DNA from 3 places in the Providencia sp. LY12 genome. Region 3 is predicted to be linked to each of the others. Evidence: predicted binding sites of a transcription regulator. Region 3 holds the regulator's gene; each other region holds the start of a gene.

Evidence for each region. Region 3 encodes ArgR, which controls arginine synthesis, uptake and breakdown. Its sites were predicted from a motif close to ANTGAATAAAAATACANT; they were not measured.
Region 1: the regulator ArgR is predicted to act here: its motif matches at 4,115-4,132, upstream of argC (N-acetyl-gamma-glutamyl-phosphate reductase).
Region 2: the regulator ArgR is predicted to act here: its motif matches at 1,854-1,871, upstream of argA (amino-acid N-acetyltransferase).

Annotation. Positions count from the first base shown of each region.
Region 1 covers NZ_CM172594.1:4,199,578-4,210,439, reverse strand. Annotated here, with positions in the region: gene gad (glutamate decarboxylase) at 1-1,128, opposite strand, end outside; gene metF (methylenetetrahydrofolate reductase) at 1,795-2,682, opposite strand; gene argE (acetylornithine deacetylase) at 2,914-4,068, opposite strand; gene argC (N-acetyl-gamma-glutamyl-phosphate reductase) at 4,171-5,175, shown strand; gene argB (acetylglutamate kinase) at 5,210-5,986, shown strand; gene ACY3ZI_RS20005 (argininosuccinate synthase) at 6,054-7,274, shown strand; gene argH (argininosuccinate lyase) at 7,352-8,728, shown strand; gene ACY3ZI_RS19995 (hypothetical protein) at 8,793-9,146, opposite strand; gene oxyR (DNA-binding transcriptional regulator OxyR) at 10,542-10,862, shown strand, end outside.
Region 2 covers NZ_CM172594.1:3,499,834-3,510,695, forward strand. Annotated here, with positions in the region: tRNA gene ACY3ZI_RS16700 (tRNA-Met) at 1-12, shown strand, start outside; tRNA gene ACY3ZI_RS16705 (tRNA-Met) at 40-116, shown strand; gene amiC (N-acetylmuramoyl-L-alanine amidase AmiC) at 262-1,512, opposite strand; gene argA (amino-acid N-acetyltransferase) at 1,906-3,246, shown strand; gene ACY3ZI_RS16720 (hypothetical protein) at 3,362-3,937, opposite strand; gene recD (exodeoxyribonuclease V subunit alpha) at 3,962-5,854, opposite strand; gene recB (exodeoxyribonuclease V subunit beta) at 5,854-9,465, opposite strand; gene ptrA (pitrilysin) at 9,462-10,862, opposite strand, start outside.
Region 3 covers NZ_CM172594.1:4,023,127-4,033,988, forward strand. Annotated here, with positions in the region: gene dacB (serine-type D-Ala-D-Ala carboxypeptidase) at 1-1,058, shown strand, start outside; gene cgtA (Obg family GTPase CgtA) at 1,144-2,319, opposite strand; gene rpmA (50S ribosomal protein L27) at 2,452-2,709, opposite strand; gene rplU (50S ribosomal protein L21) at 2,729-3,037, opposite strand; gene ispB (octaprenyl diphosphate synthase) at 3,372-4,343, shown strand; gene ACY3ZI_RS19065 (DNA-binding protein) at 4,406-4,765, opposite strand; gene ACY3ZI_RS19070 (DNA-binding protein) at 4,866-5,222, opposite strand; gene ACY3ZI_RS19075 (helix-turn-helix domain-containing protein) at 5,780-6,097, shown strand; gene mdh (malate dehydrogenase) at 6,296-7,234, opposite strand; gene argR (transcriptional regulator ArgR) at 7,706-8,176, shown strand; gene ACY3ZI_RS19090 (DUF6122 family protein) at 8,284-8,694, shown strand; gene mpl (UDP-N-acetylmuramate:L-alanyl-gamma-D-glutamyl-meso-diaminopimelate ligase) at 8,747-10,126, opposite strand; gene fbp (class 1 fructose-bisphosphatase) at 10,290-10,862, shown strand, end outside.

The sequences.
Region 1 (10,862 bases), 180 kb from region 3:
TGCCAGCGCTGGGATACCTTTGGCACTATCGCCATCAAAGATCATCTCAAATGGACCCAGTTTTTCAATTTCACGGGCAAGGTATTGCGCGGTGGCATAGCAAGCATTATGAATTTTAGCGTAGCCTTCGCGACCAAGACGCAGGAAGTTGTAATACTGTGCAATGATTTGTCCACCTGGACGAGAGAAGTTTAATGCGAAGGTTGGCATGTTACCGCCAAGGTAGTTCACATTGAAAATTAGCTCTTCTGGGAGGTCTTTCGCTTCACGCCAAATTACCCAACCGGCACCTAATGGCGCTAAACCAAATTTGTGTCCAGATGCGTTGATGGATTTAACGCGAGGTAAACGGAAATCCCATTCCAGTGTAGGCGCACAGAAAGGCGCGAGGAAACCACCACTTGCACCATCCACGTGAATAGGAATGTCTAAGCCCGTTTCTTTTTGCAGTTTATCCAATGCATCATGAACTGCTTTCACTGGCTCATATTGGCAAGTGAACGTCACACCTAAAGTCGGAACGACACCGATAGTATTTTCATCAACGCGTTTGAGAACTTCTTCAGGGCTCATGATCAGGCGGTCGCCTTCAAGTGGAATTTCACGCAGTTCGACATCAAAATAACGGGCAAATTTATGCCAACAAATTTGGACAGGACCACAGATTAAGTTAGGTTTATCGGTGGGTTTTCCTTTGGCGGCTTGTTTTTTACGCCATTGCCATTTTAACGCCAGACCCCCTAACATTGCGGCTTCTGAAGAGCCAATCGTTGAGCAGCCTAATGTATTGAGTGCGTCAGGAGAGTTCCATAAGTCAGCGAGCATATGCACGCAGCGGTTTTCAATTTCAGCGGTTTGCGGATATTCATCTTTATCAATCATGTTTTTGTCGATAGAGAGATCCATCAAACTGCGAATTTCGTCATCTACCCATGTTTGGCAAAATGTCGCTAAGTTTTGTCGGGAATTACCATCTAGCATTAGCTCATCACGAACTGCACTAAATACATTTCTCGGGTCGCTTTCTTTGATTGGGAATTTCGTTTTTGGTAAGGATTGGGATAAATCAAATGAAGCATAAATATCATCTAATTCACTATATTTTGAAGATACTGATTTATTATTCATACAACGAATCTCCTCAATAATTGAGATGTTATTACTAGGAATGATCAATAATCTTATATTTTCATATAAGCATAAAAATAAATTAGAATAAAGTTCTTTAAACGAAAGTCTTATTTTAATAGCGGTTGTTTTGATTATTTGTTTTTATGGTAAATATGATTTAAATTCGAAGTTAATCAGGTATAACAATTTATCAACATTGTTAATCTGGGTTTTCACTACGTCATTCAATGTGAAAAAATGAGTTGCATCAATGGGATATGTGGTTTCTTTGGTTTTGTAAGCTATTGAAAAATAATATTTTCATTATCAGGTAAATAATGGTGAATAAGGATAAAATAGCGTTTTATGTGATTTTTAATGATATTAATCAGCGCATCACTAAACGACTATTTGTTTTGGATTGATCTAATTTCGGTTTTTTAATTAAATATTTACTGTATTTTAATTCTATTTGGACATATTCAATGAATTATTTATGTCATAATTTTAATATCTAGTCTAATAATGATTAGTTTGAGTCTGCATTAACTATGTAAAATGGAATTATAGAGAATGGCGATAAATAGAATAGAGGGAAGGAGAATATGACTGGGTTAATTCACGATAAATGAATTAACCCGATAAGTGATAGGAATGAAGTGGTTACTTCAACCTAACACCCAATTATTTTGGTCTAACGCCTAATGTGTGGCAAATGGCGTAAGTCAATTCAGAGCGGTTTAAGGTGTAAAAATGGAAATCTTTTACGCCTTCACGACTTAAAATTTTCACCATGTCCATGGCAATTGATGCACCAACAAGATTGCGACTTTCAGGGTCATCATCTAAGCCTTCGTACATTCTATTCATCCAACTTGGGATGCGCACATTGGTAATTTTGGCAAAACGTTCTAGTTGGCGGAAGTTAGAAACTGGCAAAATTCCCGGTACGATTTCCACATCAATGCCCGTTGCTACGCAGCGGTCACGAAAACGTAGGTAGCTTTCAACATCGAAGAAAAATTGGGTAATGGCGCGGTTGGCTCCGGCTTCAATTTTTTTCTTCAAATTGATTAAGTCTGCCTGAGCACTTTTAGCTTCAGGGTGTACTTCGGGGTAAGCGGCGACGGAAATGTCAAAGTCAGCTTCCGTTTTCAGTAACTCAACCAAGTGCTCAGCATACATATCGGGCTTACGGCTGTTATTAGGAAGGTCTCCCCGTAATGCCACAATATGGCGAATACCGTTATTCCAGTAATCGCGCGCGATGGTTTTTAGTTCATCAGGGCTGGCATCGATGCAGGTTAAGTGCGGTGCTGCCACTAATCCTGTTTTATCTTTGATATCTTTAATGATGCTATGGGTTCTATCTCGCTCACCGGAGTTAGCACCGTAGGTGACAGAGACAAAATTCGGTTTTAAGACCTTGAGCCTATCGATAGACTTCCACAATGTTTGTTCCATTTCTGCTGAGCGAGGTGGGAAAAATTCAAATGAGACATTAATCTGCCCATCTAATTCAGCTAAATTTTGGTTCAACGCCTCGCGCTGATTTGCGTGAAAGAAACTCATACCCTGTGACCTCGCCTCAAGAAACTCATTATTTAATGATTATTTTCGTTATTCGATTATATGCACTCTTTTGTACTTCTATACGTTTAGACGTCTAAATAGAGATTACGCGATATTGAGTGAGAGTCAACTCCTAAATCAAATTTGGAATTGATGTTTTTTCAGACGCAACAAGAGAAAAATTCATGATGGGAAGATGCGGAGCCGAGTGACTCCGCATGCAGTACAACATTATTCAGTAAAACAGAAGTGCTCGACCATTTGGCTGATGAGTTGGCGGGTTGGTTCAATAAAGCTCATATCGATGAACTCATCAGGCTGGTGGGCTTGTTCAATAGAGCCGGGACCCAGCACCAGTGTTGGACAAAGTTCTTGGATAAATGGCGCCTCCGTACAGTAGTTCACAGTTTCCGCTTTTTTACCTAATAGCTGCTCAATGACTGCCACCATTTTATGATCTGTGGGGCATTCATAGCCGGGGATTGGTGGGTGCATCTCTTCAATGGCTAAGCGACCCGGCCATTTTGCACGAACGGGTTCGAGAGTTTCATTGAGTAGCTCGTCCAGATCTTGCAACGTTAAACCTGGCAGTGGGCGAATATCCATATGTAATTCACAGCAACCACAAATTCGGTTCGCTGCATCACCACCATGAATATGACCGAAGTTCATGGTTGGATAAGGGATCACAAACGCAGGGTTGTTATAGCGCTCTTTCAATGTATTTCTTAAGGTCATTAAGTGAGAGATAGATTCATGCATTAATTCAATGGCATTAACGCCTCTATCTGGATCACTGGAATGCCCAGATTGACCTGTAATACGAATGGCATTGGAAAGATGTCCTTTATGCGCGCGAATAGGCTGCAATGAAGTTGGTTCACCGATGATGGCGAAATCAGGACGCAACTGCGTGCTAGCGGCAAAAAAGCGAGCACCAGCCATCGAGGTTTCTTCATCTGCCGTGGCGAGAATATGCAAAGGGCGCTTTAAGGTGCTGAGGTCAACATCTCGCAGTGCATCAATAATAAAGGCAAAAAAGCCTTTCATATCTGCGGTGCCTAGCCCATACAGTTTGCCATTATGTTCGGTGAGCTTGAACGGATCTTTACTCCAGCGACCATCATCAAATGGCACGGTATCCGTGTGACCACATAGCATCAACCCTCCGTTACCTTCGCCAATCGAGGCTAACAGGTTATATTTATCTCGGGTATCAGGGACCGGTTGAATATTCACAGTAAAGCCTAAGGTTTCTAACCATCCACCTAATAGCTCCACCAGCGCTCGGTTACTCTGATCGAGTTGCGAATCGGTCGCACTAATCGACGGAGTGGCGATTAATTGACGATAAATCTCAATAAATGCAGGTAATTTAATATTCACTGTTGACAGCCTTTATCCATAATAGTATCAATATTCATGCACTTTATTTGAATAAAAATACACATTAAACTGTTTGGGTCACGAGTACAAGGTAGAAAACACATGTTGAACACACTCATTGTCGGGGCCAGTGGTTATACTGGAGCAGAATTAGCCGCTTACTTACAACGTCACCCCGATATTCATCTTTCTGGGCTGATGGTTTCCGCACAAAGTGCGGATGCAGGTAAATGCTTTTCTGATTTACATCCCCAGTATAAAGGCATTATCGACCTTCCGGTTCAGCCGCTTACCGATGTGGCTGAGGCAGCAAAAGGGGTCGATGTTGTTTTCCTCGCGACCGCCCATGAAGTGAGCCATGACATCGCGCCCCAGTTTCTTGAAGCGGGTTGCGTGGTGTTTGACCTTTCGGGTGCTTATCGTGTTCAAGATGCGGCGTTTTATCCGCAATACTACGGTTTCGAACATACAAATACCCAGTGGTTAATGCAAGCAGTTTACGGTTTAGCGGAATGGCAGGCAGATAAAATCCGTCAAGCTCAGCTGATTGCGGTACCGGGGTGTTATCCAACGGTTTCTCAACTTTCATTAAAGCCGCTGATTGAAGCGGATTTGCTCGATGAGAACATGTGGCCAGTCATTAATGCGACCAGTGGCGTTTCAGGGGCAGGGCGCAAAGCTTCCATGACGAACAGCTTTTGCGAAGTGAGCTTACAGCCTTACGGTATTTTCACTCACCGTCATCAACCTGAAATCGCGACGCATCTAGGTAGAGATGTGATTTTCACGCCACATTTAGGCAATTTTGCACGGGGCATACTGGCGACCATCACTTGCAAAGTGAAAGCCGGCGTTACAGCGGAGCAAATTAGCCAAACATTTAAAGATGTGTATCACAACAAACCGTTAGTTCGTTTATATGACAAGGGGGTTCCTGCACTGAAATCGGTGGTTGGCACGCCATTTTGTGATATCGGCTTTGTATTGAAAGGTGAGCACCTGATTTTAGTGGGTACAGAAGATAACCTATTAAAAGGTGCCGCAGCGCAAGCCGTTCAGTGCATGAATATTCGGTTTGGTTTCAACGAAACGCAGTCATTACTTTAATGCTCTTATGGCAATTTATTAAGGATAAATCCCCATGCAACCTTTAGTCATTAAATTGGGTGGTGTGTTACTCGATAGCGAAGAAGCCTTAGAAAGATTATTTACGGCGATCCAAACCTACCGTCAAGCTCATCAACGTGAGCTGGTGATTGTTCACGGTGGTGGGTGTTTAGTCGATGAATTAATGCAAAAACTGCAATTACCCGTCGTGAAAAAGCAAGGATTGCGCGTTACGCCAGCAGACCAAATCGACATTATTACTGGTGCGTTAGCCGGAACGGCGAATAAAACCTTGTTGGCATGGGCGATTAAACATCAATTGCAAGCGGTGGGTTTATCCCTTGGGGATGGACACAGCGCAGTGGTTACGCAAATTAATGATGAGTTAGGCCATGTGGGTAGCGCGAAAGCGGGTGATGCGAAGTTACTGAAATTATTACTGTCTGCGGGATATTTACCCATCATTAGCTCTATCGGGATCACCGAAGAGGGGCAACTGATGAACGTCAATGCAGACCAAGCCGCGACAGCGATTGCCCAAGCACTGAATGCAGATTTAGTCCTGCTTTCTGATGTGAGCGGTATTTTAGATGGTAAAGGTCAAAAGATTGATGAAATGACCACCGCCAAAGCCCAGAAACTTATCGATCAAGGCATCATCACTGATGGAATGATAGTCAAAGTGAATGCGGCTTTAGAAGCGGCTTCCACATTGCAACGTCCGGTGGATATTGCAAGCTGGCGTCATGCGGAACAGTTGCCATCATTATTTAATGGCACCGCGATTGGCACACGAATTCTTGCTTCTTGAATGAAGAACTGAGCAAGCAAACAGACAAATCAAACATTTATTTTAAAAGAATTGGGACAGGTAATTTATGAAAAAGGGCATTAAGAAGATTGTATTAGCATACTCCGGTGGATTAGATACGTCGGCTATCATTCCATGGTTAAAAGAGAACTACGATGACTGTGAGGTCGTGGCATTCGTTGCTGATGTGGGTCAAGACAGAGAAGACTTAGTCGGTGTTGAGAAAAAAGCCCTGCAATCAGGTGCTTCTGAATGCTATGTGGTTGATCTGCGCGAAGAGTTTATCAAGGAATATATCTACCCAGTACTGAAAACGGGTGCATTGTATGAAGGTAGCTATTTACTGGGTACGTCAATGGCGCGTCCAATTATCGCTAAAGCGCAAGTTGAAATCGCATTGAAAGTTGGCGCAGACGCAGTCGCGCACGGCGCAACCGGTAAAGGTAATGACCAAGTGCGTTTCGAAAGCACTTACACCGCTTTAGCACCACAACTGAAAGTTGTTGCGCCATGGCGTGAGTGGGACTTACGTTCCCGTGAAGCTCTGCTGGATTACCTGAAAGAACGTAATATTCCAACTACCGCTAGCTTAGAGAAAATCTACAGCCGTGATGAAAACGCATGGCACATTTCTACCGAAGGTGGCGTATTAGAAAGCACATGGAATGCAGCCAACCAAGATTGCTGGGTATGGACGGTTGATCCGAAAGACGCACCGGATGAAGCTGAGCTGGTGACTGTGGGTGTGAAACACGGTGAAGTGGTTTCTGTGAACGGTAAAGCCCTGTCTCCATTGGGTTGTTTAGAAACATTAAATACGCTGGGTGCAAAACATGGCGTGGGTCGTATCGATATCGTAGAAAACCGTTTAGTGGGTATGAAATCCCGAGGTTGCTATGAAACCCCAGGGGGCACCATCATGATGGCTGCGCTGCGTGGTGTTGAGCAATTAGTATTAGACCGCGATAGCTACAAGTGGCGTGAGCAGTTAGGTCTGGAAATGTCTTATGTGGTGTATGACGGTCGCTGGTTTGCGCCACTTCGTCATTCTCTGCAAGCAGCGGCAGAATCCCTGGCTCAGGATGTGACGGGGGAAGTGGTTCTGAAACTGTATAAAGGGCAAGTGACTGCTATCCAGAAGAAAGCGGATAAGAGCCTGTACTCTGAAGAGTTTGCAACATTTGGTGAAGATGAAGTTTACGATCATAGCCATGCTGGTGGCTTTATCCGTCTCTATTCGCTCTCTTCACGTATTCGTGCGCTGAAAGAACAGAACAAAGCAAAATAGTTTTATCGGTATGACCCCGACAGCCAAATCAGGCTGTCGGGCAGACACTTATTTTATCAATCAGGTAGGGACTCGTTATGGCACTTTGGGGTGGACGTTTTAGTCAGCAGGCAGATCAACGGTTTAAACAATTCAATGATTCACTGCGTTTTGATTATCGCTTAGCTGAGCAGGATATTATTGGCTCAGTGGCATGGTCAAAAGCGTTGGTCACGGTTGGCGTACTGTCTGATAGCGAGCAAAAATCTCTCGAGCAAGCACTCAATGTGCTATTGGCGGAAGTGCAAGCCGATCCTGAGATTATCTTGCAAAGCGACGCCGAAGATATCCATAGCTGGGTCGAAGGTAAACTGATTGATAAGGTCGGTGATTTAGGGAAAAAACTGCACACAGGTCGTAGCCGTAATGACCAAGTTGCGACAGATTTAAAACTGTGGTGTAAAGGCCAAGTGGCGCTGTTATTAGAAGCTGTGACTGAGTTACAAAAAGCGTTGGTCATCACCGCTGAACATAACCAAGATGCAGTGATGCCAGGCTATACCCACTTACAACGTGCCCAGCCAGTGACATTCGCTCATTGGTGTTTAGCGTATTGCGAAATGTTGTCTCGTGATGAAAGTCGTTTGCAAGATACTTTAAAACGTTTAGATGTCAGCCCATTAGGGTGCGGGGCGTTGGCGGGTACAGCCTATGATATTGACCGCGAGCAATTGGCATCATGGTTAGGTTTTTCCTCCGCAACGCGTAATAGTTTAGATTCGGTGTCTGATAGAGACCATGTGTTAGAGCTGTTATCCGACGCAAGTATTGGTATGGTGCACTTATCACGTTTTGCTGAAGATTTGATTTTCTTCAATAGTGGCGAAGCCGGGTTTGTAGAGTTATCGGATAAAGTGACTTCAGGTTCGTCGCTGATGCCGCAAAAGAAAAATCCTGATGCATTGGAGCTAATTCGTGGTAAATGTGGCCGTGTTCAAGGGGCATTAACCGGCATGATGATGACACTGAAAGGATTACCGCTTGCCTACAACAAAGATATGCAAGAAGACAAAGAAGGGTTATTCGATGCCCTTGATACATGGTTAGATTGTATGCATATGGCGGTACTTGTTCTGGATGGCATCCAAATTCGTCGTCCTCGTTGTGAAGATGCAGCAAAACAAGGCTATGCAAATGCGACCGAGCTGGCTGATTATTTAGTCGCAAAAGGCGTTCCATTCCGTGAAGCTCACCATATTGTGGGTGAAGCTGTTGTGGCTGCGATAGCGCAGGGGAAAGCATTAGAAGAAATGGCATTAAGTGATTTGCAAAAATTCAGTGCAACTATCCAACTGGATGTGTATGAGATTTTATCTCTGCAGTCTTGTCTTGATAAGCGATTAGCAAAAGGTGGGGTATCTCAAAAGCAGGTAGCAAAAGCCATTGTAGATGCGAAAACTCGCTTGAAGATGTAAATAAAGAAAATGTAGTAAAAAATGGGGGGTAGCATGGCTACCCCAATTTCCATAACGTTTAATTTTAACTATATTTAATTGTTAACATACCCATCTGTTTGTCTTCATTCAGCCAATCATAAGAATAGACACTTCGACCGCCATTCAGGACTTTCCAACCTTGAGTTTTTACTAACTTTTTCAGGTCAATGCTATTGGCAACCATATCGTCATTGTCATTCAGACAATTTAAAGTGACATTATTATTATTTACTTCATTCAAGCAAGAGGCATAGACAATTGAACCTGTAAATTGGATGGTACCGTTATGTTCGCTGTTTTCTGCATAGGCATTAACGGCGCTAAAAGCAGGAACGAGTAATAATGCCATGACTGCGCGAGAGAAGGTTTTTTTAGCGATTGATGTTAAATTTTTCATAATAGTATCCCCTAACTGATTTGTGTTTAATCAATTTTTTTAAGTGGCTTAATTTAATAAATTCGGTATTGCGTAAGGTATATATTGGCTACTTTTATTTTTTCAATTACCTCGTGCTATTTGATGGAGCGTATAATAATTCAATTAACTCGATTAAGGTGTAAATATTGAAAATCAAATGTATGGAAATTTTAAAATTAAATTAAACAATATGGGATAAGTTAAATATAGTATAAGTAAAAGCACTCACCCATAAAAAACTATTTAGTCACCAATTTGCTTATAATTATGGTATAAAAAACCTTTTTATTCGATATTTTCGAATGAAAAATTCAAGTTATGAGATTTTAAAGCACTCATTCATTGAGTGATTGATAATATATATCAAAATCTATGTAGATCACTTTAATATACTCTTTTATATGTATTTACAAACTTTAATTAAATGTGAAAGCGAATATAACAAAATGTTTCATTACTATGGGGTAATACTTAATAAAGCTATTCTATTTATAATTGCTATTACCTTATTTTCGGGTATTAAGTTCCATTAGTGTGTTTTGAACCATTCGCTATTATCATTTTTTAGAAGGTTTTCGATAATCATTCTATATAGAAATATAAGAGAAATTATCTAGATGGCTAAGTATCAATATTCCGTACTTTCATGATAAACAATATGCGTTTTACATTTGATATCATCTGTATTGAACATTCCTTAGTTTTAAAGTGACTTAATGTCTTTTGTAGCGGAATCCAATGCTCACAATGCTTATCACGTTTTTTCTTCTTACCTTAATTAACTTATCTAAACGTCTAAAAGGTGTCTGACTACGAGTTAAGCTGCCAATTTTTACGTTGGCGTTATTTGTTTTGCGTTTGATTACAGTAATTATTTGTCTAAATGATTCGAAATTCAACGTTCGAAATATTAGTAAATATTACTGAAAAAACAATGGGTTAATAACGATTGTTATCATATCTAAGAGCAATAGTGTAATTTACCTTTATGGATATTAATGGCCGTTCAATTTATTGGAACGAAGTGCTATTTTCTGTATCAATTTGCATTATTGTACTAGTTTTATGTCATTGTTAAATTTAGGTTAGGTAATTATTTATTTTAAAATAGTAATATTTAGTGATTTAACTTGGATAATATTACTCGGAATAAGAGTAATATTGTTTGATACTTCTGTTCGGTACTATTTTTCTCAATTAAATTATAGAAATACATTTACTTTCTTATTCTTACAATTTGTTTCATTTTTACATGAGATAAATCTTAAAAAGGCAAGGGTGTTTTTTAATTTTATTGATAGATGAAATATTATCTATTCTTTATAATGATTGGTATTATCTATATAGTCAGGCATAACGAGAGGAAAAAGGCGGATGAATATTCGTGATCTGGAGTACCTAGTTGCACTTGCTGAGCACAAGCACTTTAGACGTGCTGCGGATTCTTGCCATGTAAGTCAGCCTACGCTGAGCGGTCAAATTCGTAAGCTTGAAGAAGAGCTCGGCGTGATGCTATTAGAAAGAACCAGCCGAAAAGTGCTTTTTACTCAACAAGGTTTATTGCTCGTTGAGCAGGCAAGAACGATCTTAAGAGAGATAAAAGTTCTACAAGAAATGGCAGCTTTACAAGGTGAAAGTATGTCGGGGCCTTTACATATAGGGCTGATCCCAACGGTTGCACCTTACTTACTTCCG
Region 2 (10,862 bases), 520 kb from region 3:
CTCCCGCAACCAATTCCTGATATATTTAACCTCTTCAGTCGCGGGGTGGAGCAGCTTGGTAGCTCGTCGGGCTCATAACCCGAAGGTCGTTGGTTCAAATCCAGCCCCCGCAACCAATTCTTATTTATTCTTTTCTTTGTCTTTCTTAGTTATATCAAAACCCAAACAGATTTTTAATCACTTAATTTCTTGTTTTCAGCCAATAAAAAAGGCGACTCACATTACTGTTTGCCACCTTCTTCGACACCAAAAATATCACGATTAATTACGGATAGCTAACTCGCCCCCATTACGGAAATAAGCTTTGATCCCTTCAAAAATCGACTCAGCCATTTGCTGTTGGAACTTAGCTGTTTTGAGTTTACGCTCTTCTTCTAAGTTACTGATAAAGGCTGTTTCCACTAAAATAGATGGAATTTCGGGGGCTTTTAATACCGCGAAGCCAGCTTGGTCCACTTTGTTTTTGTGTAGCCGGTTAACGCGCCCCATACGTTTTAAAACTTCATCCCCAAACTTTAAGCTGTCATTGATCGTTGCCGTTTGCACCAAATCTAACATGGTATGGTCGAGATACGCATCGCCGCTTTTACTCACCCCACCAATTAAGTCAGCTTCGTTCTGAGTTTGAGCAAGGTAACGCGCCGTGTTACTGGTTGCCCCTTTCGTGGAGAGTGCAAAGACCGATGAACCATTCGCTGAACGGTTGGTAAAGGCATCCGCATGAATAGAAACAAACAAATCAGCCTGCATTTTTCTCGCTTTCGCCACGCGGACTTTTAATGGAATAAAGACATCCTCATTACGCGTCATATATGCCCGCATTTTCGGATCTTTATCAATCAGCGTTTTCAAGCGACGGGCGATTTGTAAAACCACATCTTTTTCACGGGTCTTATACTTACCAATCGCACCGGGGTCTTCCCCACCATGCCCTGGGTCAATCATAATAACAATCGGCCTATCGGTACCCGCTTTCCCTGGTTTTTTCGCCTGTACTGGCATGCTCTCTTCTAAATCACCTTTGTTGTAATCTTCAAGGAGCGCCAATAATGGGTCATCGTTGGTTTCAACGCCTTTACCCGGATAGAAATCCATAACTAAACGGTGTTTAAATTCAGCGACTGGCGGTAGGGTAAAGAATCGAGGAGACACTTTGTTTTTAACTTCAAAAACCAAACGTACCGTTTTAGGATCAAACTGCCCGACTCTCACTAATTTTAAGTAAGGGTCTCGAGACTGAATTTGGCTTCCCATATTCTTAAGAACGTTATTTAATTGAACGCCCTCTAAATCAACAACAATACGCTCAGGATTGTTTAAAACAAACTGGCGATACTTTAAAGGAATGCTGGATTCTAGAGTAATACGGGTATAACTCGAGGCTGGCCAAATACGAACAGCAACAACGCTACTACTGGCAGCAAAACCGAATGGGCTGACACTTAATAGCATAACTGCCGCCGCACCTTGCAATAGGCGACGTTTTGATGGGCTGTGATCTTGATGACTCATCAATAATTCCGAATCTATATCCTGAAAAGTTTAATAATATCTAAGACAAGAGATAATATATTAGCGACTAATTCGCACTCTATCTAGTTCTTCATCCTTTGTCATTACCAATCTATTCTATTTATATCCCAGCACGCATCTATTCAATGCAATATAAACGCCATACTTGCGTAATTTAAATAGTTAATGATGCTCAATTGCCGAATAACATTTATTGGCAATAATCTGATATGCAGATTGCGTTGTTGTGATTATATCCATTTATATTTAGAGATATGTAAACCTTAAAAATAAATTTGTTACTTTTATTGTCCTAACTTTTACTTGATATTTCCCACCAAAAAGAATAAAAATACAGTTATTGCGAATAAAAATTCAGTTAAGAAGGTGATTATGAAAGAGCGCAGCACCGAGTTGGTTGATGAATTTCGCCATTCGGTACCTTATATAAATGCCCACCGTGGCAAGACATTTATCATCATGCTTGGCGGTGAAGCAATTGCGCATGAAAATTTTCCTAGCATTGTCAATGATATAGGGCTACTTCATAGCCTTGGCATTCGTATTGTCGTTGTTTATGGCGCTCGACCTCAAATCGAAGAAATCCTTGCTGAGCATAATTATGACGCCATTTATCATAAACATACCCGTGTCACTGATGCGAATACCCTTGAATATGTTAAGCAAGCTTCTGGAGCATTGCAGCTTGATATTACGGCTCGTTTATCGATGAGTTTAGGTAATACACCATTACAAGGGGCGCACATTAACGTCGTTAGCGGTAATTTTGTGATCGCACAGCCTTTAGGTGTTGATGATGGAATTGATTATTGCCATAGCGGTCGTATTCGTCGCATCAACGAAGATGCCATCAATGCTCAACTCGATAATGGATCTATCGTGTTAATTGGTCCCGTGGCGGTTTCCGTAACAGGTGAAAGCTTTAACCTCACCTCGGAAGAGATTGCAACTCAGCTTGCTGTTAAAATCAAAGCCGAAAAACTGATTGGTTTCTGCTCATCTCAAGGGGTGGCTGATAAGGACGGTAATATTCTGTCTGAGCTATTCCCAAATGAGGCGGAAACACGGATCCAAGAATTGGAGTCTGAAGGAGATTATTACTCTGGAACAGTTCGCTTCTTGCGAGGTGCAGCTTCCGCTTGTCGCCGAGGTGTACGCCGTAGCCACCTACTTAGCTATCAAGAAAATGGCTCGCTGATCCAGGAACTCTTCTCCCGTGATGGTATCGGTACGCAGATAGTCATGGAAAGCTCAGAAAAAACTCGCCGTGCAAATATCAATGATATTGGTGGGATTTTAGAGCTAATCAGACCCCTTGAGCAGCAAGGTATTCTGGTTAGACGCTCACGGGAACAACTCGAAATGGAAATCGATAAGTTCACAATCATTGAACGCGATAATTTGGTTATCGCCTGCGCAGCACTTTACCCATATCCCGAAGAAAAACTCGGGGAGATGGCTTGCGTGGCAGTACACCCTGATTATCGTAGCTCCTCTCGGGGTGAAGAACTGCTACAGCGGGTTATGACACAAGCTAAGCAACTAGAGCTGGACAAGCTGTTTGTCTTAACCACAAGGAGTATTCATTGGTTCCAAGAACGTGGTTTTATTCCGGCAGAAATTGAGATGCTTCCAGTCAAAAAGCAGGCTCTTTATAACTATCAGCGTAAATCAAAAATCTTAATGCTGGATATTAAAAGCCAAGCCGCTTGAAGTACTTCAGAAAGTTGGCAAACAAAGTAGTTCGCCATACTCTCTAACTCGCGTTTATAAACCCAGATATTCAAGTAATACTCTGGGTTTTTCTTTAATGCGACCTAATATTAAGTTAAGCGATTTGCACCACTCGGCATTTTTCGCACAATGGATTTTGCTCTAACAATGGACGTAAAATCGCTTCCATTTCAGCAAAAGAGGTACCGTAAAAATAGAATGCAGTTTCTGTTGGACCATCCCAAACACCGTGGATCCCGCCGATATCTTCGACCGCTTCATCAAGCTGATCAAAAAGATCGTTAATATCATTATTTTCATAGACTTCATCCGCTAAATCTGTGCCATTGAAATAAATCGCCAGCCCTTCATCCGCTCCAAAGTCGATTTGAACGTCTTCACCATGAATAGTTAAGCGAGAGCCTTTAGGGGCTAACATCGCCGAAAACATTTGAATAATCAGGCTGATATTCTCATCACTTGCATCACTTAGTGCCAATTCAATATCGCACTCAGCAACTTCGCCATTTTCACCTAATTGGGTACCACCACCACTGACTTGGATTTGCCCTTCTTTGCCTAATTTTTCCATAGCTTGATCAAATGCATCTTCCAAATCTGCACGGCGAGCAGGATCAATTTTGGCATTCAATGTTACTGTCACGGCGGTCATTTGTTGCTGATTTTCCATATTGGTACCTTAAATGTCTGGGAATTAATTTAACTGCTCAAACTGTAGCGCTAAGCCACTACGGCGTTTAGTGGGGGTTTCTATCGCACGACGTAACACCTTTTTACTGCCATACAATGAAAGTTCGTTCTTAGCTCGTGTCATCGCGGTATAGACGAGCTCTCGGGTAATCACCGGCGAATATACATAAGGTAAAACCAAGGCGGTATGAGCAAACTCCGAACCTTGAGATTTATGAACAGTCATCACGTAAGCCGTTTCATGTGCTGGCAGTCGATTTGGTTGGATCCCGCGAATGGTGCCATCAGGAAACTGGAAGTAGGCTCTCATCTGCCGCTCTTCATCTAACAAGATAATACCAATATCGCCATTAAAGAGACCTAGTGCACTATCATTGCGGCTGATCATAATCGGTCTTCCAACATAGTGCTTATGCTTCAAATTATATGGTTTTGTAATTAACCCTTGGCGATGAAGTAATTTTTCAAGTTTGTCATTTAGACCTGAAACCCCGTAAGCCCCTTCCCTCAATGCGGTAAGTAGACGGTATTGATTAAATTTATGTAGGACATCGGCAGGTTTTTCCCTCGCTTTAACGGCTAATAAATAGTGCTGATAAAACCCGACCGCATCTAATAACATATTGGCGTAACTTTCGCTCATTTCGGCTTCGGCGTCTTTTTCGTTATCTGGCATGGCACTAGGGATATAGTTATGAATATCCGTGAAATTCTGCGCAAGAATATCATCCACCCGCTTCACATTTCCGGTATTGACGGCAAAAGCTAGCTGACCAATTCCTGAATCGGCAGAGAAACGGTAGCTGTGTCTTAATAGACATAAGCTATCACGGATAGCAGGCCCTTTATTTGAGGTGAATTCACTTAATGAGCATCCAGCCAATCGCTCCAACTGAGCGGCTCGTTCAGGGCTATAGCCTTTATTCGCAAAACGGCAGATATCCCCTAAAACAGCCCCCGCTTCAACAGAAGCGAGCTGATCTTTATCGCCTAAAAATATCAGTTTGGCAGAGTCAGGCAGTGCTTCAATGAGCTTACCCATCATGGGCAAATCTACCATTGAAGCTTCATCGACAATCAAGATATCGAGCGCAAGCGGATTATCACGATGATAACGAAACTGCTGGCTTTCAGGTTGAGCACCCAATAGTCGATGTAACGTTTTGGCTTGAGTGGGAAGTAATTCACGCTCATCGTCATTTAATGGTAGCTGTTTCATCGCATACCCTAATGACTCCGTTAAACGCGCAGCGGCTTTACCTGTTGGGGCAGCTAATTCAATACGTAAGCGATGTTGCTGCTGATGACCTAACTTAATCAGCGCTGCTAAAATTTTCGCTACCGTTGTTGTTTTACCTGTTCCTGGTCCCCCGGAAATGACTGAAACTCGACTCGTTAACGCAACAGCGGCGGCAATTTTCTGCCAATCTATCTGCGTTGACTCAGGGAATAACGTCGTTAAAATCAGCTGAATTTTAGCATTATCAACATCAGATAATTCAGTCTCTGAAAAGAAGTGAGCTACGCACTGCTCGTATTGCCACATACGCTGGAAATAAAGAAAATCACCTGATAGCAGCAATGGGGCAACAGACTCTCCTCCGACTTCACACACAGATTCGCTCGATAATAACGCCGCTCTGATAGAGGCTTGATTTGGCTCCCCAATCATGTGCCACAATTGCGCTGTAAATTCAGGGTGTCTTCCCATAAATAACACGTCAGGACGAATATCATCCAGTGCTAAACAGACATGCCCAGACATGGTTTCTGCGCTAAGCAGCGCAGCCACTAACAATAAAATCGGGTTATCTTCATTTGCAACGTTATAAGCGAATTGCACATCAAGAGGTGTGAATATACGCGCTTCAATAGCTTGATTAAAAAACGCTTTCATCATTGTGGCTCCTTAGATTGAGCATCATGAAATAGCGCATCAAACTCACTGATAAATTCAATTGTTGGTCGATAGAAAAAGACACCATTTTGAGAATCTATACGTTCCGTACCCCGTAAAAAGAGATAATAAACGCCACCAAAATGAGTTTCATAATCGTAATTTGGCATCCTCTGTTGTAAAAAACGGTGTAATGCCAGCGAATAGAGCTGATATTGCAGATCATATCGATGGTCAATCATTGCTTCAGCTATCGCCTCTTGAGTGTAATAAGAGGCATCTTCGCCTAAATAGTTGGACTTATAATCCAATAAATAAAACCGCCCTTTCCAACAGAAGGTTAAGTCTATAAAGCCTTTTAAAATACCTTGTACCTGCTCAAAATTAAGCGGAGGACAATATTTTGATAGAGGATCATACTTGTGAGTAACGCGATCAACATCTTTTGCATTGAGCAAGCTATCAATCGGTAAATAGAACTGCATTTCATCCAGTCTATCTTGAGCTGGAATAGCCGACAAACAGAGCCCATCATCGGCTAACGGTACATTCAAAATGGCATCCAACCAGCCTTGTAACATAGGAACCCATTGAGTATCAAAGCCTGCTACTTGCAGTTTTTCTTCTAGCCATTCGGAAGAAATGCCACCTGAAAAATCAATTTCTTCCATTAAGCTATGTAAAAATGTACCGGGTGTAGCGCCTTTAGGGAATTGGTGAGGGGTCAGCTGATTTTCTTGTATTTCTTGTGTCTCGACATCATGACTGACTTCAATATCCATCTTAGGGGCTAATGAGTTAGCAAATTGCTCGGCCGATAAGGTTTGATCTTCTTCTCCATGGGATGCGCTATAACTCAAACCCGAATAGCTTGTTACACGCCAGCTATCATCAAAGTGTCGAGAAACCACCCTCGCTGATAACTCATCGCTGGTCTCTTTAGTTAAATTCAGCCTTACCATTTCAGGGGAGTTTATCGGTTGCACATCAATCACATCATTACTGAGTGCATCGAGCATGCTGCTGAGTAATACACTGTCACCTTCTTGCCCTTTTTGCAGCAAATATCCCAGCGCGGATAGGTGCAAATCCGTATTACCTGATTTTTTACGGTTACCTTTGATAAGCGGAGCGACTCCGACACTACAGTGATAAATAGCGCGAGTGAGTGCCACATACAATAAGCGTAAATCCTCAGCTAAACGCTCTTCATCCGCTAATTCGACATACACTTCGGTATCATCAAGATCGAGTTTCGCTATGTAATCATCACGGTCGTGAAACAGACCTTTTGATTGAGCTAGGAAGTTACTGGCAAACGGTAACCAAACAATTTTATATTCCAACCCCTTGGATTTATGAATGGTGCTGATTTGTACTAAATGCCTATCACTTTCAAGACGCATTTGTTGTGCATCTGATTGATGGTCAGGGTGGGCAATCTGCTGCGCTAACCAACGGGTTAGTGTGTGCTCACCTTCAAGCTGGAGAGACATCTCTTGCAGTAATTCCCCAATATGCATGAGATCCATCAAACGACGTTCACCTTCAGAACCCAATAGCAAGGTTTCAGCAATATGCCTTTGAGACATAATCCCACGTAACATGGGTAGAACACCGCGTTTACGCCAAATTACAGCATAGTGAGCAAACTCATCAACGACATTTTCCCAGGCTTTTTCATCGTAATTTAGGCTATCAATATCTTCTGCCGTTAAGCCCAATAATCCCGTCGCTAAGGCACTGCGCAATACCCGTTCTTTTTCTGGTGTTAATACGGCCAATAATAGCCAGAGAATTTCTTTGGCTTCTTGGGTCGCAAACACGCTTTCTCGATTTGATTGAAACACCGATGGGATATTAAGTTGATTTAGCGCATCACGGACCAATATCGCCTCACGGCGGCTCCGAACTAATACGGTGATATCTGAGGCCTCTACAGGCGTTTGCTGCTGCTTATTTTCAAAGTAGGTTGAACCTTGCAGACCACCAGCAAGATATTGCCCTATTTGCGCCGCACATTGCTGTGCCATGGCTTGTTCATATTCCGAAACAGAGACCGCTTCAGCGTGCTGCTGCCAGAAAGTAAGCGCTTTCACTTCTTTCCCATCATGGATCAGTTTTTTGTGGCTATTATGAGCCGCAAAATTAACGCTTTGAAATGGAATTTGTTCAAAAATAAATGGATTTTCAGCGTGATGGAAAACCTGGTTTACAGCTTCAACCATACTCTGGGATGAGCGATAGTTTGTTTCCAACGTATAGTGAGCACTAACTTGCTTTTTCGCCGCAATATACGTGAAGATATCCGCACCACGGAATGCATAAATGGCTTGTTTCGGGTCTCCGATAAACAGCAATGCAGTATCATCAGTTTCCCGATAAATACACTGAAAAATACGATATTGCTGTGGGTCAGTATCTTGAAACTCATCAATCATCGCAACTGGGAAACGCCTAGCAATTGCTTCGGCAAGTAATGCCCCACCATCTTGATGCAACGCTTTATCTAAGCGAGTCAGTAGATCATCAAAACCTAACTCACCGCGTGTTTGCTTCTCATGAACAATAGTCTGGCGTACTTCACTAATCGCTTGAGGAATAATCAAATCTTTAATCGTCAGCGCTTGGGCAAGTAACTCATCAACTAATCTAAAGACTGCATGAGAAGGCCCTGAGCCGCTTTTAGATTTTTCATCTAATCGAGATTGCGAAAAACGCTCTAAGATATCTTTTGGCAGTTGATAATCATCAGTGCTTTGCTCTGCCCATTCGGTTATTTTTTCTAACCATGTAGGTAAATAACGTGTGCTGTAGCTGCGTTTGTCTACATCAGAATCAGAAATTAGCTTTTCAAAATCAGCAGAATTTTTTGTCCATAAATCTTTTAAATTCTGAATTAAACCAATCAAACGTTGATGACGTTCTTCAAGAGTTTCAGGTAATTCCGGCTGATTGATAATAAAGGGAATATCCCCTTGCAAGAACGGCTTAATTTCGTTCAAGAGTGCTTCAGGTCCATTCCACTCAGCATGAACCACTTTGGTCATCGAATAATCCAGAGGATAAAAATGACGACGCCAAAAGTCCGCACAAGCTTGTTTCTGGATAGGAAACTCATCTTGGATCATGGTTTGTTCAAACAAAATGCCTGATTCAAACGCATTGTGCGCTAACATTCGTTGGCAAAAACCATGAATGGTGTAAATAGCGGCTTCATCCATTTGGCGCTCAGCGGCTAATAGCCAATTCGCCGCAAAAGCGCGTTGCTCTTCACTTGGTAACTCCGTTAATAGTGTGAGATATTCTGGTTCCGATTCGAATCCCAATCCATTACGTAAACACGCCAAACGCATCTTATGGATGCGCTCACGAATACGCCCGCGTAATTCATTGGTCGCCGCCTCAGTAAAGGTCACAACCAGAATCTCTTCAACACTTAAAGGTCGAGGGAATGCATTTTCATTCCCTAAACCTAATAATAGGCGCAGATAGAGGATCCCTATCGTATAGGTTTTACCTGTACCAGCCGATGCCTCAATTAACCGCTGTCCACGTAACGGGAGTTTATAGGCATCTAACAATTGGGAACTCATCTGCACCTTATTCACTCAGCATTTTCCTTGATAGGCAACATTTTCTGAAGATCTGAAGCTTGTGGGTACAATACCCAGTTTTTCAGTTTTGCATACCCTGATTTCTCATCAGCACCCTGACCAATCACTTGAGATGCCATCGCCAAACCTTGGTGTTTTAAAACCGCATTTTCATAATATGCAATCACTTCAGCTTGAGTGGCTGTCTCTAATCTCGATAAGACTTTATCTCGAGAGTCAAAACTGAAAATATTACGAGAAAAATCGGAACCATAGCGCCCAACCTCTTCATAGAATGTTTGTGGCGGCTGTTTCATTTCCGTAATAATCGATTGTTTATATTGTTCAAATTCAGCAGAAGGTAATTTTTTCAGCTTATCCAAAGTGACTTTATAGAAATCTTGATAGCGAGTATTGAGATAATCTGGTGTTTTGGCATTACTTTGCAGCAAGAAGCCAATACCCCACTGATCACCAAGCCCCACCTTGAAAGCAAATACGGCATAACCTAGTTGCTCATTGGTTCGTAATTGGTCGTAAAACCACGGCTGAACAATTTTAGATAAAATACCAGACAGAACCGCACCATCGATACGGTCATAACCATCAGGAATAAATAACTCGGCCAATGCGTTATCGCTGCTATTACCTTGCTTATGGAAATCGGCTAGATAGGTTTTATTCACCACAACGATGTCACCACTCCACCAATTTTTACCTTTGCTCTTTAACAGCTTACTGACATCTTGGATAGTTTGAATACTTTGCTGCTGAGTAATGTTACCCACAACTAATGCTTGTAAGGCGGCACCTTCAACGACGGAACTACGGTAGTCCGTAATATCTTTCAAAGTGATCGTGTCTAAAGCGGCTAACCGTTGCTCCTGTTCAAAATACGGAACACTGTTAAGGCGCTGCAATGGCTGCATGGCTAGCTCGTATGCTTTCGCATTGTTTGCCACTTCGATTTGTTCTTTGTACCAAGATTTTGCCTGAATCAACTCTCTTTCTGTTGGCTCAAAACTTAAATACACCTTGGTCATGGATAAAAACAGCTCCGATAAATGCTGAGTATAGCCGCTCGCATTTAACTGTAATCCAATCCCTTGAGAGACAGAGACTGACATCCCAGCTACAGAAGCTTGATACTGTAATTCATCCATTTTTAACGATGAAATATATTGCAGTAAAGAACCTACCACTTGAGATTTTGCTGTTTTGTCTTGATCGTTATAACGCAGGTCTAACGTAATACTTGCCTTCGGCTCATCAGCAAAATACTGACTTGGCATATACAGCACACGTATATTCCCTTCCTGATAAACCATTTCAGGATGTTTATACGCTTTATCCGTTTTAATCAGGGATAAGTTATCGGGAATATAAGGGTTTAATTTTGGCAATTTAAAGGT
Region 3 (10,862 bases):
TTGGCATTCATAAAATCGATGGCGATCTCATTGTCGATATTTCGGCTTTTGCGAGCCATGATAAAGCACCAGGCTGGGTATGGAATGATATGACTCAGTGTTTCAGTGCTCCACCGGCCGCTGCCATCATTGATAGAAACTGTTTCTCCGTTTCCCTTTATCCCTCAGATAAAGCTGGAGAAATGGCTTATATCAAAACAGCCAGTTTCTATCCTGTAAACATGTTCAGTGAAGTCAAAACTCTTGCTAAAGGCTCACCAGAAGCTCGCTATTGCGAGTTAGATGTGGTTCCTGGGGAATTAAATCGCTATACATTAACAGGCTGCTTAACCCAGCGTAGTGAGCCATTACCGCTCGCATTTGCAGTGCAAAATGGGGCGAGCTACTCCGGCGCCATAGTCAAAAATGAGTTGCAGGTCGCGGGCATTGAATTGTCTGGCGCGGTTAAAAAACGCACCCAGCAGACGCCTCAATCACAAGTACTCGTCAAAACTGAATCCAAACCGCTGCATGACCTCTTAAAAATCATGCTGAAAAAGTCTGATAACATGATAGCGGATACAGTATTTAGAACGATTGGTCGTGATTATTACGGTGTTCCGGGTACCTGGCGATCTGGCTCTGATGCAGTAAGACAAGTCCTCAAGCAGAAAGCGGGTATTGATTTAGGAAATACCGTGATGGTGGATGGCTCTGGCTTATCTCGCCACAATTTGATCACGCCGGCGACCATGATGCAAGTTTTGCAATTTATCGCTAAAAATGACCAGCAGCTGGATTACATTTCGATGCTACCACTTGCTGGGCATGATGGAACATTGCGCTACCGTGGTGGTTTAGATGAGGCTGGAGTCAATGGCAAGGTGTCAGCGAAAACTGGTGCATTACAAGGGGTTTATAACCTTGCAGGCTTTATTACTACCGCAAGCGGTGAAAAAGTGGCATTCGTCCAGTTCATTTCCGCTTATGCCGTGCCACAAAGCCAATATAATAGCCGCCGTGTACCTTTAGTTCGCTTTGAAAGCCGCCTCTATCGCGATCTTTACCAAAAGAACTGATCTCCCTGAGGATCCTTTTAAAATCTTCATAATAAAAAAGGCACAACCTTCGCAAGTTGTGCCTTTTTATATGACTCAAAGATAATTATTTTTGGTAGATAAATTCGACGCCTTCGTCGTCATCTTCATCCCAATCATCATCCCAATCGTCATCAAGATCATCTGCACCAGATAGCTGCTCTTTGTGGTAATCATCCCACATAAATTCAACTTTCTCTGGTTGGCTGTTTTCATCTTCAACGGCCATATCACGCGGCTGAGTATTCATGAACTCCATGATATCCCAACACAGTGCTTTCACACCTTCGTGGTTTACAGCAGAAATCATATAATACTTATCTTCCCAGCCCATACCTTTAGCAATTTCAGCTGCACGTTTGGCAGACTCTTCTTCACCTAAGATATCCACTTTGTTGAAGACTAACCAGCGTGGTTTCTGAGCCAGTTTTTCACTGTATTTTTCTAACTCACCCACAATGATCTTGGCGTTTTCCACCGGATCAGATTCATCGATTGGGCAAATGTCGATAAGATGCAGCAGTACGCGGCAACGCTCTAAGTGCTTCAGGAATTGGATCCCAAGTCCTGCACCTTCCGCAGCACCTTCGATCAATCCTGGAATATCTGCAACCACAAAGCTCTGCTCGTTATCCATACGTACCACGCCGAGGCTTGGAACCAAGGTTGTAAATGGATAGTCGGCAACTTTTGGCTTCGCTGCTGATACTGAACGAATAAATGTGGATTTACCAGCATTCGGCATACCCAGCATTCCGACATCAGCAAGTAACATCAGCTCTAATAAGATTTCACGCGTTTCACCTTTCGTTCCCATGGTACGCTGACGCGGAGCACGGTTAACGGAAGATTTAAAACGAGTATTACCAAGCCCATGGAAACCGCCTTTAGCGACCATATGGCGTTGATCGTGACGAGTCATATCACAGAGTACTTCATTAGTGCCAAGATCGCGTACACGCGTTCCTACAGGGACTTTAACCGTGATGTCTTCACCACGTTTACCTGTACACTCACGGCTTTGACCATTTTGGCCACGTTCTGCACGAAATGATTTTTCAAAACGGTAGTCAATCAGTGTGTTGAGGTTTTCGTCTGCCTGTAAATAGACATCACCACCGTCACCACCGTCACCACCGTCAGGCCCACCTTTCGGGATATATTTTTCACGGCGGAAGCTGACACAACCATTGCCACCATCTCCTGCCACGACCAAAATTTTGGCTTCATCTACAAATTTCATAATTCTTTCTCCGTCTGCTGGCCATTATAGTGCCTGATGGCGGTATTACCCAGAGATGGCATATTCTGAATATAAAAAGCCCCGCAAAAGGTTTTTGCAGGGCTTTAATTCAAAAATTAAAAGTCAGAAAACTTATTCAGCTTCGATGCTGATAAATTTACGATTGTTAGGACCTTTAACTTCAAATTTAACTTTACCGTCCGCTAATGCGAACAGAGTGTGGTCACGGCCACAACCAACGTTGTTACCTGCGTGGAACTTAGTACCACGTTGACGAACGATGATGCTACCTGCTAATACAGCTTCACCACCAAAACGTTTAACACCTAAACGTTTTGCTTCTGAGTCACGACCGTTACGAGTCGAACCACCAGCCTTTTTGTGTGCCATTAATCTGCTCTCCTAAATCTTAAGCGATGACAGTGATCTTAACATCAGTGAACCACTGACGGTGACCTTGCTGCTTACGGCTGTGTTTACGACGACGGAACTTAACGATTTTAACTTTATCGCCACGACCGTGTGCAACCACTTCCGCTTTCACTTTAACGCCTTCAACGATAGGAGCACCGATTTGGATCTCATCGCCATTAGCAACCATCAGAACGTGATCAAATTCAACAGTTTCACCTGTTGCGATGTCCAGCTTTTCTAGGCGGACAGTTTGACCTTCGCTAACTCGGTGTTGTTTACCACCACTTTGGAAAACCGCGTACATATTAACTCCGCTTTCCGCGTACTCGCTAAATATTTCAATTCCAGAGCACGCTATAAAATATTCACAATAGGGCGCGAATTCTACGCAAAAAAGCAGCAGAACACAAGCCTATAATGCAGTTAGATTACAAAAAATACGACTTTTTTATCAGCCCTATCTTTTTCCGGCTGATTTCTCAGGAATATCTTTAATTGTTACTTATTTAAACATTTTTTGCATTTCACCCGATAATCTTATTATTAATAGTGTTATGCTTACGCTATTACTGTGATATCGGTTTTCCCATTTTTGGCTTAGGGAATACCCCAAAAACTAATAATATGAATATATTACAATGAATTTAGAATCTATCGTTGAACTGACAGCCGAGGATATGTCAGCAGTAAATGAAGCGATCCTCAGCCAATTAAACTCAGACGTAGCATTAATCAATCAATTAGGTTATTACATCGTTAGCGGAGGCGGAAAAAGGATCCGTCCAATGATCGCGATCCTCGCAGGACGATCCCTAGGCTATTCTGAACATAAGCATATTCAAGTTGCTGCATTAATCGAATTCATCCATACCGCCACTTTATTACACGATGATGTGGTCGATGAATCAGATATGCGTCGTGGAAAACAGACAGCTAATGCTGTATTTGGTAACGCGGCAAGCGTATTAGTAGGTGACTTTATTTATACTCGATCCTTCCAAATGATGACGGATCTTGATTCGATGCGTGTTTTAAAATTGATGTCTGAAGCCACCAACGTGATCGCTGAAGGTGAAGTTTTACAATTAATGAACTGCAACGATCCTGATATTACTGAAGAGAGCTACATGCAAGTGATCTACAGTAAAACTGCGCGTCTATTTGAAGCGGCTTCTCACGCGTCAGCTATCTTAGCCAATGCCACGCCTGAGCAAGAGAAAGCGCTGCAAGATTATGGTCGCTACATTGGGACCGCATTCCAGTTAGTTGACGATCTTCTTGATTATGATGCAGATAATACCCAGTTAGGTAAAAACACTGGAGATGATCTCGATGAGGGTAAACCAACACTACCACTGTTACATGCAATGCAACATGGTAATGCAGAAGAGTCAGCACTAATTAGACAAGCAATTGAGCAAGGAAATGGTCGCCATCTATTAGACACTGTCCTTGGCACAATGAAACGCTGCGGCTCATTAGAATACACTTACCAACGCGCGCAGGAAGAAGCTCAAAAAGCCATTGATGCTTTAAACGCCCTTGAAGACTCAGTGTATAAAGAAGCATTGATTGGTTTAGCGCACGTTGCTATTCAGCGCCATTCATAATCACCGTTAGAGAGCTAAATCAATATTGAAAAGGGTGAAAGCAATTTCACCCTTTTTTATGGTTATTCATCTTCTGGTTCAGGCTCTATTTTTGCCAATAGCGATGATAACCCGTGACGCAAAATATATTTCACAAATATTTTGCGCTCATCTTCCGTCAGTTGGTAATAAGCCTCAGACCAAATTTGCAGTGCATCAACACGTTGCACTTGATACGGTGCAGATGGCTCATGAAACGAAAGCTGACCTTGGATCTCACTCGGCAAGCTTTCCATATAGTATTCAACGGCCTTCCCCTGAACACCTCTTTTACGACGACTTTTCCAACCTTCCCTTCTCGCCATCAAGTTAATTCCCTGAGGTGATGATGGAAGACCTTCTAATCCTGCTAATTCTTTCGCAGTGAACCACAATTTTTTCATAATATCACTTTTACGCTTAGCTTATATTTTGCAACCTGCTTTTGTCGCTATACCAAAGTTATTTTTCTAAAAATTTATTCGATTCAATACTGTACGTAATCTATGTATGGCTATTTTGATTAATAAGATGAATTAAAGCTAAAGCACCTTTGCGCATAATAAACGATAAGATCTTCACGCGTTCATCATGGGAAAGCTGGTTATAAGCTTCTTGCCAAATATGCGCTTGTTCATCACGCTTAATTTGGTAGCCTGCCGAAGTTTCATACATCACCGTGAACTCTTCGAGATTAATGGGAACCGAGCTAATATGGTATTCCAATGCTTTTCCTTGAATACCTCGTCGTTTTCGACTCAACCATTTTTCTCGCCTCGCCATGGCATTAATACCTTGGGTGCTTGTTGGAAGCCCTTGGCGCCCAACGAGCTCTTTGGCCGTTAACCATTCCTTGTTCATTATCGACGCTCCTTGTCATCATAATGACGACTTCGATTAACTATAAACTTTCTTTATTTTCTTAATCGTTTCAATATCCATTTTTAATATTCAAATATAATAGTTAATAAATTATATCGATATAGATAATTTCTTTTGTATATCCGCTAGTTATATCAATAACTTTGTATTAACTATTTTATATCTATGAATTTTATAGTGCTGACTAAGAAAATCATTCTTTTCAAATAATTCAATACATTATTAAGAAATATAAATCTTCGCGATAAACAGAATAAATATAAGAAAATATAAAAAATAGAGAGCTAACTAAAATGAGTTATTTTTATTTTCAAAGTGTTAGCTGAATTCACAATAATCATCTGAACCTTTCCGTTATTTTCATAAAAACAACGACAGTTTCATAAAAATGAATTTTTAGAAAAAATCAGAAATTATTATTGGGAAATTCTGTTATTTTATTTCCAATAACAGAACGATTGCACTGAATGTATCACAATACTCTGTTAGATGTACCACTAACTCTACATGATTCTGAGTGAAAAAAGGATTAAAAAATGATGTTACGGAAATCAAACTGGCACCCAGCAGATATCATTGCAGCTTTACGCAAACGTGGAACAACCCTAGCGGCGATTTCTCGCGAAGCAGGGCTGAGCTCATCAACGCTCGCGAATGCGCTATCGAGACCTTGGCCTAAAGGAGAATGGATCATCGCAAACTTTTTAGGTATTCATCCATCGGAAATCTGGCCCAGTCGCTATTATGATCCAATGACGGGTGATTTATTAGAAAGAAAAGTTCGAGAAAAGCCAAAGAAAATCGAGGAAACAAGCGAATTAGCAAACAGGGAGCCAGAAGAAGAGAATATCTAAAATCAGTCGCTATTTTTGATCAGAACTGAAAGATAAAGCCCACTATTATTTTCTTTAAAAACAGCAAGGTTAATTCATTGTACCTTCAAGGGGTTTCCCCTTATTTTGATAAGCGAAAACTTATCGAGTATAAAAATAAAGGGCGGAATCGCATGAAAGCAACTCCGCCCTTATTTAAGCGCTAATTCTTAATTGGCATTAGCCATTAATGAATTTTTCACCTAATTCAATATCTGCTTTCAGTACGCTTAACATATCTTTCAGTGCTTTCTCTTCAAATGCACTTAATTTACCAATTGGTAAATGTTTTTCGATACCGTTTTTGCCTAATACAACAGGTTGAGCGAAGAAGCGAGCGTGTTCGCCTTCACCTTCAGTGTATACACACTCAACCACATTGCTTTCGCCTTGCAGACCACGGATCAAAGATAAGCCCAGGCGTGCTGCCGCTTGACCCATAGACAGTGTTGCAGATCCGCCACCCGCTTTAGCTTCAACCACTTCAGTACCTGCGTTTTGAATACGCTTAGTCAGTGCTGCGATTTCTTCATCAGTGAAGCTAACACCAGGAATTTGAGACAGTAATGGCAGGATTGTCACGCCTGAGTGACCACCAATAACTGGCACTTCAACTTCGTGAGTTTTCTTACCTTTTAATTCAGCAACGAAAGTATTTGAACGGATGATATCCAGTGTCGTTACACCGAACAGACGGTTTTTATCATACACGCCAGCTTTCTTCAGAACTTCAGCTGCGATAGCAACGGTTGTGTTCACTGGGTTAGTAATAATACCGATCAATGCTTTCGGGCAGGTAACCGCGATTTGTTGAACAAGGTTACGTACAATACCTGCGTTCACATTGAACAGGTCAGAGCGATCCATACCTGGCTTACGTGCGACACCCGCAGAAATTAATACTACGTCCGCACCTTTCAGTGCTGGGGTTGCATCTTCACCCGCAAAACCAACCACTTTAACGTCGGTAGGGATGTGGCTTAAGTCAGCGGCAACACCTGGAGTTACTGGCGCGATGTCGTAGAGGGAGAGTTCTGAACCTGCTGGGAGCTGGTTTTTGAGAAGAAGGGCGAGAGCCTGACCGATACCACCTGCTGCACCTAGGACTGCAACTTTCATTCTAAAACTCCTTAATTGTACTTTAAAATATATGAATTCATCTGACTACGCACTAAACACATTACTTATAAAAAACAATTCTTTAACAGTTAGAGAGAAGTGTTAACGCGAGATAAATCACCAACACAATAGTTCTATTCTAAACAAATTCCTTATCTGTTAATGAGATAACGGACACTTTTTTAACAAATAGTTTTTATTGCTATTGCATTTAACATTAAACCCAATTTTATTTGACGATTTATTCAGCACCGCTTAATTATTTAACAAATTTTTTACAGTAACTTATTGTTAAATCAATTTATTTTTAAGTTAAATTTCGAACCAACAATTTAAGATAAACCCCTTCTTATTACCAGAAAATACTTATCTAAAATCGCTCATTAAACACTCAAAAAATCAATTTTCTTGCATAAAAATGCACTTTTCAACATAATACAACTCAGTTTAATACCAAAAGATGGGTTAATTATGCGCACTATGTCGAAACAAGAAGACTTGGTAAAAGCCTTTAAGGCACTCCTTAAAGAAGAAAAATTCAGTTCACAAGCCGAAATTGTGATCGCTCTTCAAGAACAAGGCTTCGAAAACATTAATCAATCTAAAATTTCCAGAATGTTGACGAAGTTTGGTGCAGTACGTACCCGCAACGCAAAAATGGAAATGGTGTATTGCTTACCAACCGAGCCTGGTGTCCCTACTGCCACCAGCCCGCTGAAGAACTTAGTTCTGGATGTTGACTACAACCACTCTGTTGTTGTGATCCGTACCAGCCCAGGAGCAGCGCAGTTAATTGCCCGCCTGTTAGACTCCTTAGGCAAAGCTGAAGGCATCTTAGGCAGCATCGCTGGCGATGATACAATTTTCTCAACGCCAACCAACGATTTCACAACGCGTGAACTGTACGAAGCCATTTTGGTGCTTTTCGAACAAGAACTTTAGTCCTTTCGAAAAATTTTAGATATCGAAAAAGAGGGAACCCAGTTCCCTCTTTGTATTTTTAATTCTATAGTGACGCGTCTTCCACTGATTCATATCGAGATAAGCCCGTGTTATTTGAGATTTTACGGAATATCGTTCACTACGGTTTCCATTTTTTAGTGCCCTTTTTATTTGGCTATTTATTTTGGCGAAAAAACTGGAAGCTTGCTGGGCTCTTAATGGTTTCCACCATGGCTATCGACCTTGATCACCTTCTCGCCGATCCTATATTCGATCCTGATCGTTGCGGCGTAGGCTTCCACCCTATGCACACCATTTGGGCTGCTATTGCTTATGTCGTCTTATTTTTCTTTCCTTCATGGAAACTCAAAGCTATCGCCGTCGGCTGTCTGTTTCACTTATTGACAGACTCGGTGGATTGTTATCTTGGAAGTGTTAAAAAAGAGATGCAAGGCACGGTATTAAGCTGCTCCGGGCAACCAGAACGCGCAAACGTCGAGCTTCTTCAGCAGCTATAACGAAAAAGCCCTAACTGAAGTTAGGGCTTTGATTCACGATAGCGCTTATAGACTATTCGTCAGATTTGGCTTCGGCTTTATGTTTTAGTCCTACCAGCAGTTTTTCATGAATACCACCAAAACCGCCATTACTCATCACCAGGATATGGTCACCGGGCTGAGCCGTCTCAACCACCATATTGGCGAGAGTATCAATATCTGCGTGCCAACGCGCAGGCTGCACACAATGCTCTGCAATTTCAGTGACCATCCACGGAATATTGCTAGGTTGGAATAAGAAAACTTCATCTGCACGCCCTAAAGCTGGCGCGATATCATTCTTACTGATCCCCATTTTCATGGTATTTGAACGAGGTTCCAGCACAGCAATAATGCGAGAAGTACCACCTACTTTGCTACGTAATGCTTCTAACGTCGCTAAAATTGCCGTTGGATGATGAGCGAAGTCATCATAAACACTGACATTATTTTCAACACCACGTAACTCAAGACGGCGACGGGCGTTAATAAATTTATCCAATGCTAAACAAGCTTCTTTCGCAGGTACGCCAACATGGTGCGCAGCAGCAATCGCCATCAAACCATTTTGGATATTATGATTACCTACTTGAGACCAGTTTACTTCACCCACTTTTTGCTGCTGGTAATACACTTCGAACTGGCTGCCATCATGATTGAGTTTCACGGCATGCCACTCACCGTTTTCTCCCACCAATTCTTGTTCACTCCAACACCCCATATTCATCACTTGCTTGAGATTATTGTCGTTACTTGGCATAAAGATTTTGCCGCTACTTGGCACAATGCGAACCAAGTGATGGAATTGTTTTTGAATCGCTTCGAGATTTTCAAAAATATCCGCGTGGTCGAATTCGAGGTTATTCAAAATCAGCGTCTTAGGGCTGTAATGTACGAATTTGGATCGCTTATCAAAGAACGCGCAATCATATTCATCCGCTTCAATAACAAAGAAAGGGCTTTTACCAATCTGGGACGAAACATCAAAGTTCCCCGGAACACCGCCAATCAGAAAGCCTGGTTCATAACCACAGTCTTGCAGGATCCACGCCAGCATCCCCGCGGTTGTTGTTTTACCGTGAGTCCCTGCAACGGCTAATACCCAGCGCTCAGGAAGAACATGATCATGGAGCCATTGTGGTCCTGAAGTATAAGGTAAACCACGTTCTAATACGGCTTCAACGCATGGATTTCCACGGGTCATCGCATTCCCAATCACCACCATATCAGGGGTTGGCTCTAACTGCGCAGGGTCGAATCCTTGAATTAGTTCAATGCCTTGTTTTTCAAGCAATGTACTCATCGGTGGGTAGACGTTTGCGTCAGATCCAGTCACTTTGTGCCCTAACGAACGAGCCAAAATGGCTAAGCTGCCCATAAAGGTTCCGCATATGCCTAAAATATGTATGTGCATTCTTTTCCATCCAATAGCATGAGGTTTGTCACTATTCTACTCATCAATCACAGGTTTATAAATGTATTAGCCTATTAATCTTTTCTTTATTTAGATAAACTCTCCGCCCGAGGGTACAATAAAGACCCGCAAATTTCTGTCAATTTTATTCAGGACCTTCGTCATGAAAACATTAGGCGAATTCATCGTCGAAAAGCAACAAGATTTTCCTCATGCAACAGGTGAGCTGACTGCATTACTGTCAGCAATCAAACTGGGCGCTAAAATTATCCATCGTGATATTAACAAAGCTGGACTCGTTGACATTCTCGGCACAAGCGGTGTTTCGAATGTTCAAGGTGAAGTTCAGATGAAGCTTGACCTGTATGCAAACGAAAAACTGAAAGCGGCTTTGAAAGCGCGCGGAGAAGTCGCCGGTATCGCCTCAGAAGAAGAAGATGAAATCGTCATTTTCGAAGGTGACCGTGCAGAAAACGCGAAATATGTCGTTTTAATGGACCCTCTGGATGGTTCTTCGAATATCGATGTAAACGTTTCCGTTGGAACAATCTTCTCTATCTATCACCGTATTACCCCAATTGGCCAACCGGTTACAGAAGCTGACTTCTTACAACCAGGTAACCGCCAAGTTGCTGCGGGCTATGTGGTTTACGGTTCATCAACCATGCTGGTATACACCACTGGTTTTGGCGTTCATGCCTTCACCTACGACCCATCATTAGGTGTATTCTGTCTG